Regions from separate parts of the Cobetia sp. L2A1 genome, predicted to be linked through region 1. Evidence: predicted binding sites of a transcription regulator. Region 1 holds the regulator's gene; the other holds the start of a gene.

Region 1 (5,713 bases):
CAGCTCGCCGCTTTCCAGCGCCTGTGACAGACGATCGAGTCTTGGCTTGAGTTTGTGTGACGTCTTGCTCATCCGTCGGCTTCCCCTGTCGACATTAAGGACAGCACTGATTCTACCATTGGCGTAGGGGGGCGCGTCGATAAAAGAAAACAGTGTTCTTTATCAAAAGGACGAGAGTGTGCCACGACCAGGGAATTAGTGCCTGATCACGCATGGCTCAGCAGGAAAACGATAAGCAAGCGCGAGGGAGGGAAGTCAGCAGAGTTCGCCAGGAGGCAGCGACGCCTGGGCGGTGCAAGTAGTGTGAGGTGTGAATGAGAACAACTGAGAGAGAGGAGTGCTTGAAGGCTGGTGCTTATTCGTCTTCCTCGAAGCGAGCATCGAATAGTGCTGTGATGGCAAGCATGGCCTCATCAGCATGTTCGCCTTCAACGTCGATTGTCAGTGGTGTGCCGCAAGGGGCTGCCAGCATCAGCAATGCCATGACATTGGTCGCATTGGCGCGGCGTTCACCGTGACTGACCATGACTGTTGCCGTGAAGGGAGCACAGCAGTTAACCAGCTTGGTTGCGGCCCGTGCATGCAGGCCGCGTTTGTTGGTCAGGATGAGTTCACGACTGTGCATCGCAATCTCCTCGCGCATCATCTGCCCCATTGAGAGCAGTATGAATCCCCAGCTCGCGATGGCGTAAGCGGACTTCCGGCAGTAGTGCAGCAAAGTGGGCAGCAAGCTTCTCGCACAGATAGACGCTGCGATGCTGGCCGCCAGTGCAACCGACAGAGACGGTCAGGTAGCTGCGATTGCTGGCCTGATACTCTGGTAGCCAGCGCTCCAGCCAGCCAGCGATGTCATCGTGCATGGCCTGTACGACGGGATAGTCTTCGAGAAACTTCACAACGCTTGTGTCACGGCCGGTATCGGCGCGCAGTGCGATATCCCAATAAGGGTTGGGCAGGCAGCGTGCGTCGAACACCATGTCGGCATCTGTCGGGACGCCATGCTTGAAGCCAAAAGACTCGAACGTAAGTGTCAGATGGCGCGAGCTATGCTGGGCTACCTGCTCAGTGATGCGTGAGCGCAAGTCATGCACACTCAAATTGGTTGAGTCGATGATCAGATCAGACTTCTCGCGGATGGGCGCCAGCGTCTGCTGCTCGATCTCGATGGCTTCCGCCAGAGTGCGGTCATTGTCGCGCGTGAGCGGATGACGGCGGCGAGTCGCGGAGTAGCGCTCCAGTAATACGCGGGAATCGGTCGTGATATAGACGACCTGCACGTCCATGCCGCTCTGACGTACTTCATCAAGCAGTTCCGGGAAGCGTGTCAGGGCATCAGGAAGATTGCGTGCATCGATAGACACTGCGATGCGACGTCGGGTAGGACTATCTTTCTCTAGCTGTTCGACAAGCGGTGCCAGCAGCATGCCGGGAAGGTTATCAATGGCGTAGTAGCCAATGTCTTCCAAGGCCTGAAGGGCGATCGATTTACCGGAGCCAGAGCGGCCACTAATGATCACGATCTTCATGAGTGCTCTCCAAAGGCGAGGTCAGCGTAGAGTGAGTGCGAATGGCGCCTGAGAGGGCAGCCTGAATAGTGGCTGTCAGTGCAAAAACCCGGACGATGTCCGGGCTCGATGATCAACGCGTCGGAAGATCGGCGATTGCTGATGTCAGTACATCGTAGAGCGCATGCTGGCTATCGGCCTGACGTAATGCTGATCGGTTGGTGGGTGAGTTCAGCAATTCAGCCACCTGCCCGAGCAAGGTGAGATGAGTGTCATCTGCCTCTTCGGGTACCAACAGTACAAACAGCAAGTCGATGGGCTCTCCATCGATGGCATCGAAGTCGATGGGGTCACCAAGCTTCAGAAATGCTGCGATGGGCGTCTTGCAGTGCGGACTACGTGCATGTGGAACAGCCACGCCGTGGCCGATACCGGTCGACCCCAGTCGTTCACGGCCAATCAGGCGCGAGAAGACTTCCTGGCTATCCAGGCTGGGAATGTTCTGGGCAATGAAGGTGCTGAAAAATTCCAGTACCCGCTTTTTGCTCCCCCCGGGGACGCCGTAAAGCGTGCGCTCGGGGGGAAGGATCTGATCAAGTGTCATGGCAGAAGGTCAACGTGTCCCGGTGCCCTGAGAGCGAGCCTGGGACTTTTCCTTGTGTTTGACCAGCTGGCGATCCAGCTTGTCGGCGAGCGCGTCTATGGCAGCGTACATGTTGGGGTCTTCTGCCAGGGCATGGAGGTCTGCGCCTGCAGCATGCAGCGTACAGGCTGCCTGCTGGCGCTCCTTCTCGATCGACAGAGTCACCTGAACATTGGTGATATTGTCGTAATGCCGTTCGAGGCGAGCGAGCTTCTCGTTGATGTAATCGCGGAGAGGATCGGTAAGTTCCACATGATGCCCGGTGATATTCACTTGCATGGACACGCTCCTTTATCCAACGGGTTACCTTTCAATTGTAACCCTTTTTGACTGCGAGCAAACCCTGATAAGACGCTCTGCTACATGGTTTGCGCATCCGCCACTGCCAGTAACAAAATTGGGCCGCGTCAGGTGCGCCGAGCGCCTACCCTGACAATGCCCAAGCTTTGAGCAAAGATCAACGCTGCGCTGCATCGTGGTGTAAGGCTTGTCTTCAACTCACTGAGGGATAACGGAACATTCCATCAAAGAGGAGTGCGTTGGTTTGCGTTAGAAGCGCAGCAAGAAGCCGCCTGTTAGTCGCCAATCACAGCATATACGTCGATATTGGCGGTCTTCTGAAACTGACAACAAGTGCGCTTCGAGTGTGACAAGAGCACGATCGGACGTGAGAAGAGTTACACGAATGATCGACAATACTAATAAAAGTGATTTGAAAAACAGGCGATTGGAAGCGCACGCCGGATTCTAGCGAAAATATCTTGGTAGAAAGCCGACGACTTTCACGCACGTCGGCTGGCCATCATGCGGATATTGACGATAGGGGAGGCCATGACAGAGAGGCCGTAGTCGAAGGGCGGCCTCTCTGTCATGTAATCAAGCGAGTCGCTTGCGCTCACTGGAAGACGGAATGCCCATGGCTTCGCGATATTTGGCGACGGTGCGGCGCGCGACTTCAATGCCATCGCTGGCGAGTAGATCGACCAGCCGTGAATCCGACAGCGGTTTTCGCGCTGGTTCGTCTGCAATCAATTTGCGGATGCGCGCACGAATGGCCGTGCTGGAATGCGCATCACCATTGCCGTTACCACCGACCTGGCTCGAGAAGAAGAACTTGAGTTCGAAGACGCCGCGTGGTGTATGAATGTACTTTTGCGTCGTGACGCGAGAGATGGTGGATTCGTGCATCTCGACTACCTCGGCAATATTGGCGAGGATCAACGGCTTCATGCCTTCCTCGCCTTGCTCAAGAAAGTCGATCTGCCGCGTCATGATCTCACGCCCGACCTTGAGCAGCGTGTCATTGCGTGACGAGAGACTTTTCATCAGCCAGCGCGCTTCCTGAAGATTATCCTTGAGAAAGGTGTTGTCTACTGACTTGTCTGCCCGTTTGATGAGCGCTGCATAGTCTGGCTGTATACGCAGCTTCGGGAGTGCCTCGGGATTGAGCTCCACTTGCCAGCCGCGCCGGGTATGGCGTACCAGCAAGTCGGGTATCACGTAGTCACTGGCGGGCTCCCCCCAGGCAGAAGCTGGCCGTGGGTCCAGTGCTCGTATCAGCCGGATGACGTGATCCAGCTCGTCATCATCCAGCCCCAGGCGGCGCTTGAGTAGCTTGCGATCATCGTTCCCTAGTGCTTCGAGAAACTGGCGTACCAGGCGGCGAGCTTGAGCAAGCAGTGTCAGGTCATCGGGCAGCAAGGCCAGTTGTAGCAGCAAGCATTCGCGTAGATCACGCGCAAAGACGCCGGTCGGATCGAACTGCTGCAGGCGGAGCAGGACCTGCTCAAGCTCCGATGCTTTGAGGCCAGACAGCCCTTGTCCACGTAGACCATCGACGAGCTCATCAAGCGACAGGCTCAAGTAGCCTGCGCCGTCCACGGCATCTATCAGGCTTTCCGCCATCTGCCGTTCACGGTCGTCGAGGTCGGTCATTGCCAACTGCCAGCGTAGATGATCTTGCAGGCTTTCTACACTCGTGTTGCGCTCGAAATCCTGGCCGTCATCACTGCCGCTACTGCTTCCCGAGTTTGTCAGGCTGCCAGCATGATCCTGATAGAGGTCCGACCAGTCGCTATCGAGAGGATATTCTTCCGGGATATCACTACTTGTTTCAGCTGAAGAGATTTCGCTCGCATCCTGAATCTCGACGACTTCCAGCGCCTCATAGTCCTCGTCGAGTTCCAGCATGGGATTGGACTCGAGCGCCTGTTGGATTTCCTGACGCAGGTCGAGCGTCGACAACTGTAGCAGCTGAATGGCCTGCTGCAGTTGTGGCGTCATGGTCAGTGAAGTGCCAAGGCGGAGTTGCAGGGTGGGTTTCATGGGGCTATCGATTCACGGCAAAGGAACGTGCTTCTACGCTATACCGTGGGTCGGGGCACTGACAAGGGGCGAAAGAAATTATTCAAGCAACTTGCATGCCATGTTTCAACGAAGGTGGTATGGACGTCATGCTCAAGGCTGATGTTCATGATGATATATCAGCCCTGAGCATGCACTGCGTGCGCGAAGGTGCGCTCGCCAGAGGGGTTTGCCAATGGACTACAGCTTGAACTCATGCCCCAGATACACGTCACGCACCTGCTGATTGGCCAGAATGGTTTCAGCATTGCCATGCGCAATGATCTGGCCGTCGCCAACGATATAGGCGGTATCGCAGATATCGAGCGTCTCACGGACGTTATGATCCGTGATCAGTACACCAATGCCGCGATCACGTAGCTGGCGTACGATGCTCTTTATCTCGCCTACCGAGATGGGATCAACGCCGGCAAAGGGTTCATCCAGCAGCACGAAATCCGGTTCCGTGGCCAGTGCCCTTGCGATTTCGACGCGACGGCGTTCGCCGCCAGACAAGCTCATGCCGCTACTGGCGCGAATGTGAGAAATGCTGAAATCGTTCAGCAGTTCTTCAAGGCGTGCCTTGCGCCCGTTGCGATCGAGATCCTTGCGTGTCTCTAGAATCGCCATGATGTTGTCGGCGACGGACAGCTTGCGGAAGATCGAGGCTTCCTGCGGGAGATAGCCGATGCCGGCGCGTGCGCGCAAATGCATGGCGGAGTCGGAAAGGTCATTGTCATCAATGGTGACGCTGCCCGCATCGGCGCGCACCAGGCCGACGATCATGTAGAACGAGGTCGTCTTGCCGGCCCCATTGGGCCCCAACAGACCCACGATATCGCCCTGACGAATCTCCAGCGAGATATCCTTGACCACCTTGCGGCCCTTGTAGGCCTTGGCAAGGTGGCGTGCGCTGAGTGTACGGAGAGGAGCGGCAGTCATGACTTAGTTTTCCTTGCTGGCATTGGTGCCGCGCGGCGTCAGCGTCATGTGCACACGAGAACTGCCGTCGGTCTTCTGCGTGGTATCACTGCTGTTATTGGCATTGACCTGACGCTTGTCGAGGAAATACTCCACGTAACCGCCTTCGAAGGTGTCAGCATCTTTTTCGAGGCGCGCATTGCCTACCAGCTCCACCCGACGCTCCAGCGCGTGATAGAGAATGGTATCCGCCCACCCCTTGACCAGCTTTTCGTTCGGGTTGGGTTGTTGTTCCATATAG
Region 2 (5,713 bases), 800 kb from region 1:
CCTTCACTGAGAAGCTCGCCCAGACCACGACGAAATAGAGGATGGTCATCGACGAGTACCACGCGTATGGCGGTCATGGGGCCATGCGCTCCCAGTGCAGTGTCACGCGAGTGCCACCGCCATCTCGTGGCATGACCGCAAGCTGCGCGCCGATGCTGCGAGCACGTTCCTGCATGATCCCCAACCCGAAATGCGCCGGCGCTACCTCGGCGGGATCAAAGCCGTGGCCGTTGTCCTCAATGACGACCAGTACGTGTGCTGAGTCCGGATAGTGACATTGAAGGCGTGCATGTGAGGCATGTGCGTGACGTACGGCATTGGTCAGCGCCTCGCGCACGATGAACAGCACATGCAGAGACTCGGTTTCAGGCAGGTGTAGTGAGGGAATGCGGTTATCGAGTTCAAACACCATCGCGGAGCGCGTCTCGAATTCTTCTATCAATGTCGCCAGCACACTGGCGAGTGAGGCATCTCCCCAGCTGGCATGTGCGCCATTGATGAGCTCGCGCGTCTGGCGATAGGCGCGGCGTGACTGGGTGTGAACATCACTTGCCAATGTCTGGAGGGCTTCATCCGCGTCACGGGTCGCTCTGGCGAAGCGTGCCGTCTGCATCTGCAGGTAGCTCAATTCCTGAGCGAGGGTGTCATGCAGCTCTGCGGCCAGTGTTCGACGCTCCTTGAGGATGGCGTCACGCACGGCGGTCTTGATGACCTCCGCCGTGTGGGTATGTCGCTGATGGTGTGCTATTAGGCCATGGGTGAGTATCTCGCGCATATCGGCCTGTCGTGGGGCATCCGCGCTCAGATGAAGCCAGACGCTGGTGCCATCTGCCAGAGACAGCAGCGGATGCCAATGAGGGGAAGGCGCACTGCTGGACATCAGCGCCTTGGACAGCTGACGTGCCAGTGATCGGGACAATGTCGGGGCGCCAGCGGTTGATAGGGTGTCAGGCTCTTGAGATTGCACACGCGTGGTAGGTGCTGGCGCAATGAGGCGCAGACCAGGTTCGCGTGAGGTCTGGACAGGTGTCTCGTGTCCGACGGCGCCGTGGGTACTGTGCGCCCCATTGGCGCCGCCAGGGGAGCAGTAGATGACGCTGCCCTGTGCGGGTGTCTCCGTTGCTGTCCTGTCCATTGGCGGGAGTTGTCGCGCCGCGAGGTACGGGTGTTCGAGCGTCGCCAAGGGCAGCAACTCGGCCAGCAGGGCAGGTAATTCACGTGGCAGGTCATCACAGGCCGCGATTCGCAATATCAGCGTTTCGGCCTGAAGCGCCAGAGGATGATCTCTCGAGAGCACCGCCTTCTGCGCTCCAGCAGCATGACGACCGGTTGATGGGTCCTCTGCGGCGGAGGCGTGGGTATCCACGCTGCCTTGCCATCGTGACCACATCTTCGTCATCCCCAGACCGATATTCATGCAAGCTCCCTGTTCTGCTCATGATCGTTGACGTCTGGTGATACCCGCGCATCCGGCCGTGATCACTGACACGTCAAGCGCTCGGCATTCCCCTCAAGTCCTCGATATTCAGCAAGCTTCATGCCAGCGGATGGATTACCCCTTCCGGATTACCCCTCTTGATGGATTGTCGTTATCTCTACTGGGGGTAAATTTAATTCACCGTGAAGAACATCGCGGAATGCGTTTCGTCGTGGCGCAGGTAGCAGCGTCTACTGCACCACGAGGGGTCATTGATGACGACAGCCGGCGGCTGTCACAAGAGGTATCACCACCATGGGACTTGCAGTCGAGCTACCCGCGGTTCAGCCATGTCGACCCTTTCGCTATCGTATTGCCGGGTTGGAGGCACTGACGCTGACACTGGCGCCTGGCGACAGCCTTGAGGTCGTGTCGGTGGATGGTGAACAGCCATGCGAGTGGTGGGTCATCTGCCCTGACACCGGTATCGATCTAACGCACTGGGCGCGGGCGAGTCGTGCGGTGAAGGGTGACGTTCACGCCGCATGTCTTGTTGAGCATGGCATCGGGCCTGAGCAGCTTGGCTTTCGCCAGCACATTGCTGCTGCGGACTTGCCTTGGGAATATCACTGGCCAATGGACGCGCCGCTGGCCAAATGCGTGATGCTTGCACCGGGTCATGAGATGACGATGGCAGGCGAGCATCTGGCGACTGAGCTTGAGGTCTCTCACTGGCGGCATTCTCTTGCTGCCCAGGAAGCGCTTCCCGATCCATTGGCGCAGGTGAAGCAGGAGGTAAGAATCGCAGCGGGTACGGTCGAGGTCTATGAGGTAAAGAAGGGCGACTGGATCCAGATCATTGATGTGGCAGGGCGGCAGTGCTCCGACTTCGTAGCCTTCGATGCCGGTGCCTTGGCTCGCGGCGAGGAACTGGGGCTGGACGGAGGGGCAACACGCAGTCTTTCCGGACATGCCATGCCGCAGCCGGGTCTTTTCTCCGTATTCTTCGATCAGAATCTGCAGCCAATGCTGGAAGTGGTGCAGGACACGGTCGGGCGCCACGATAGCTTCATGTTGGCCTGCTCACCTCAGTATTACGATCATCACGGCTACTTTGGCCACGATAGCTGCACGGTCAATTTCAACAATGCACTCTTTGCGTCGCATGGCATCCGCAAGCGTGCGAGCTGGCCGGCCATCAACTTTTTCTACAATGCCTATCTGGAACCCTGCGGCACGTTGTCGGTGGACGAGCCGTGGTCACGCCCTGGAGACCACGTGCTGTTGCGGGCAGACCGTGACCTCGTGTGTGCCTCGTCCGCCTGTCCGGATGACATCGACCCCGCCAATGGCTGGGTGCCGACCGATATTCATGTGCGCATCTATGACGCTGAGCACGATTTTCCCCGTGGAATCGCCTACCGCAACAGGCCCGAGGAACTGCCTCGCATGACACTCCCCACCGCTTTTCATTCCTGCACCTCCGCGCTGACCAAGCAGTTCGTCGATTACAACGGATATTGGCTGCCCACTGTCTATGAAGGATGGGGCGCGCGTGCCGAATACCTCGCCTGCCGTGAGCGCGTGGCCATGATGGATCTGTCGGCGCTGCGCAAGTTCGAGGTGGTCGGGCCAGATGCCGAGCGACTGCTGCAGTACGCGCTCACCCGCAACGTGCGCCGGCTCTCCGTAGGTGAGGTGGTGTACTCCGCCATGTGTCAGGAGACCGGCGGCATGCTGGATGACGGCACGCTATTCAGGCTTGGCGAGCAGGCCTTCCGCTGGATCTGTGGCGACCCCGCCAGTGGCCAATGGCTTCGTGATATTGCGCAGCGGGAGGGCTATCGCGTCTCGGTGCGTGATTCATCCTCTCAGTTGCACAACATCGCCCTCCAGGGCCCCAGGAGTCGCGAGATATTGGCGCCGTTGATCTGGAATGCACGCACTCAGCCGGAGGTTCAGACACTGGGCTGGTTCCGTTTCATGATCGGGCGACTCACCGGGCCGGACGGCATTCCGCTGATGGTCTCGCGTACCGGCTATACCGGTGAGCTGGGTTATGAAATCTGGTGCCATCCCGAGCATGCCGAAGCGGTGTGGAGTGCCATCTGGGAGGCCGGCAAGCCACATGGCCTCGCACCGTTGGGCCTGGATGCGCTCGATATGCTGCGCATCGAGGCGGGATTGATCTTTGCCGGGCATGAATTCTGCCCGCTGACCTCTCCCTATGAGGCGGGGATTGGCTTCACCGTGCCGATGAAGAGCAAGGAAGATGACTTCGTCGGGCGTGCGGCGCTGCAACGAGAGGCTCCGGAATCACGCCAGCGGATCATGGGACTCAAGGTGAGTGGCTACGAGCAGGTACACCATGGCGACATGATCTATCACGGTCGCTATCCAGTGGGCGTTGTCACCAGCGCGACCCAATCGCCGCTGCTCAACCAGTCCATTGCGATGTGTCGTCTGGCGCCTGACTACGCCAGTCCCGGTACGACATTGGAAATCGGCCAGCTGGATGGCCATCAGAAACGCCTGGCAGCTGAGGTCGTCTCATTGCCGTTCCATGACCCTGAGCGTCTGAAGGTGCGTAGCTGACGGACAACCTGGCGGCAATATGCGCAAGGATGCACGTCACATCACGGTGCAATATCTCCGCTGATTGCCTCACCGAATGGCACTCGGCGGGAATGCACACCCCAATGTGCTTCATATGTGAAGGTGCGCATTGACTTACAGGGAATTTTATTTGAAATCAGGGAGTTGAAGAAAGGGTGAATCAGGTGGCATCTGGCATGTCACTTGCTTCATTACAGAGGGTCCCCTTAACAACAACAACAACCTCCGCAGGGCAATGCCTCTGATTGCCTGTACCGCGAGAAGGAGAATCGACAATGGATGAAGCGAGTCTGAAAAGCATATTGGATATGCATCAAGCCATGAACATCGAGGTGTTCTATTGGTGGTGTACCGCGATCATGTTCTTGATCCATGCCGGATTCCTGGCCTATGAAATTGGCGCTTCCCGCTCGAAGAATGCGCTGGCATCCGGCATGAAGAACGTGCTGACGCTAGCCTCCATCATTCCTGCGTTCTACTTCGTGGGCTGGTGGATCTACAACGCCTTCCCCAATGGACTGATTCCCATCGATGCATCGGCGGCCTTGCCGTGGAGCGCCAGCATGCGTCCAGACGTCGATGACATGGGCACTGGCATCTTCTTTGCGGCGTTCGCCCTGTTTGGCGCGACGACAGGCTCCATCCTGTCGGGTGCGGTGATCGAGCGCATTCGTCTGGGAGCCTTCCTCACTCTGGCCGTGATTCTCGGTGCTGGCGTCTGGATTCTGGCAGGTGCCTGGGGCTGGCATCCGGATGGCTGGATGCTGCACAAGCTGGGCTATCACGATGTGGGCGCGGCAGGTGTGGTACATGCGGTGGCTGGCTTCTTCGCATTGGGCGTCGTGCTGAATCTGGGCGCGCGTATCGGCAAGTACCGCGAGGATGGCACGCCACAGGTCATCGCCCCACACAACATGCCGATGACGTTGATCGGCCTGATGCTGATCATCGTCGGATTCTTCGGCTTCCTCGGTGGCTGCATCATCTTCAATACCGGCGATATCGGCTGGACCACCATCTACGGCAATCGCACCAATCTGTCGGCCTTTGCCTTCAATACGTTGATGGGCTTCGGTGGCGGTGTGATCGGTGCCTACCTCTCCTCGCGTGACCCGTTCTGGACCATGTCCGGTGCACTGGGTGGCATCATTACCGTGGCGGCAGGGCTTGATCTCTACAACCCAGGCCTGGCCTTCGTGCTGGCGGTCACCGGGGGCGCATTGATGCCGAAGATCGGCGCGATGCTTGAGAAACGTGGTGTGGATGACTCAGTTGGTGCCTTTGCGGTCCATGGCTTCTGTGGCTTCTACGGCGTGGTGCTGGTGGGTATCTTTGCCGCTGGCTTTTCCAATGCGGGTGAAGGCGTGCCGGACATCTCCTTCACGGGTCAGCTGATAGGTGCAATCGTGATGGCAGTGACAGGCTTCGTGCCAGGCTGGGGTATTTCCTACGCACTCAAGAAGTTCAACCTGCTGCGCGTGCCACCGCATGTTGAGGTGCTGGGGCTGGATCTATTCGAAGTCCCCGCCAAGGCCTACCCGGAGAGTCTGGCCTCCGAATCCTATTCCAGCGTGCCGGCACGTTCCGGTGGCGTGGTCGCAGCACCGATGGACAAGCGTCCGGACATCAGCTGAGGCTTGGGGATCTCTCAACCTTTCTGACCCTTGGCCCGCTTGTTGC

The links. The regulator sigma-54, encoded in region 1, starts transcription at its own class of promoters, with help from an activator protein. The targets are predictions, from matches to a motif close to TGGCACNNNNNTTGCTNT.
Region 2: GQR90_RS06970 (ammonium transporter) is a predicted target of sigma-54. The motif match lies at 4,206-4,223, and genes of this name have one in related genera.

Annotation. Positions count from the first base shown of each region.
Region 1 is NZ_CP047025.1:795,042-800,754, forward strand. It holds gene mgtE (magnesium transporter) at 1-72, opposite strand, end outside; gene GQR90_RS03410 (HPr family phosphocarrier protein) at 356-625, opposite strand; gene rapZ (RNase adapter RapZ) at 612-1,526, opposite strand; gene ptsN (PTS IIA-like nitrogen regulatory protein PtsN) at 1,639-2,109, opposite strand; gene hpf (ribosome hibernation-promoting factor, HPF/YfiA family) at 2,119-2,427, opposite strand; gene GQR90_RS03430 (RNA polymerase factor sigma-54) at 3,025-4,473, opposite strand; gene lptB (LPS export ABC transporter ATP-binding protein) at 4,693-5,433, opposite strand; gene lptA (lipopolysaccharide transport periplasmic protein LptA) at 5,437-5,713, opposite strand, start outside.
Region 2 is NZ_CP047025.1:1,596,906-1,602,618, forward strand. It holds gene GQR90_RS06955 (response regulator) at 1-77, opposite strand, end outside; gene GQR90_RS06960 (sensor histidine kinase) at 74-1,417, opposite strand; gene GQR90_RS06965 (DUF1989 domain-containing protein) at 1,733-4,012, shown strand; gene GQR90_RS06970 (ammonium transporter) at 4,309-5,667, shown strand.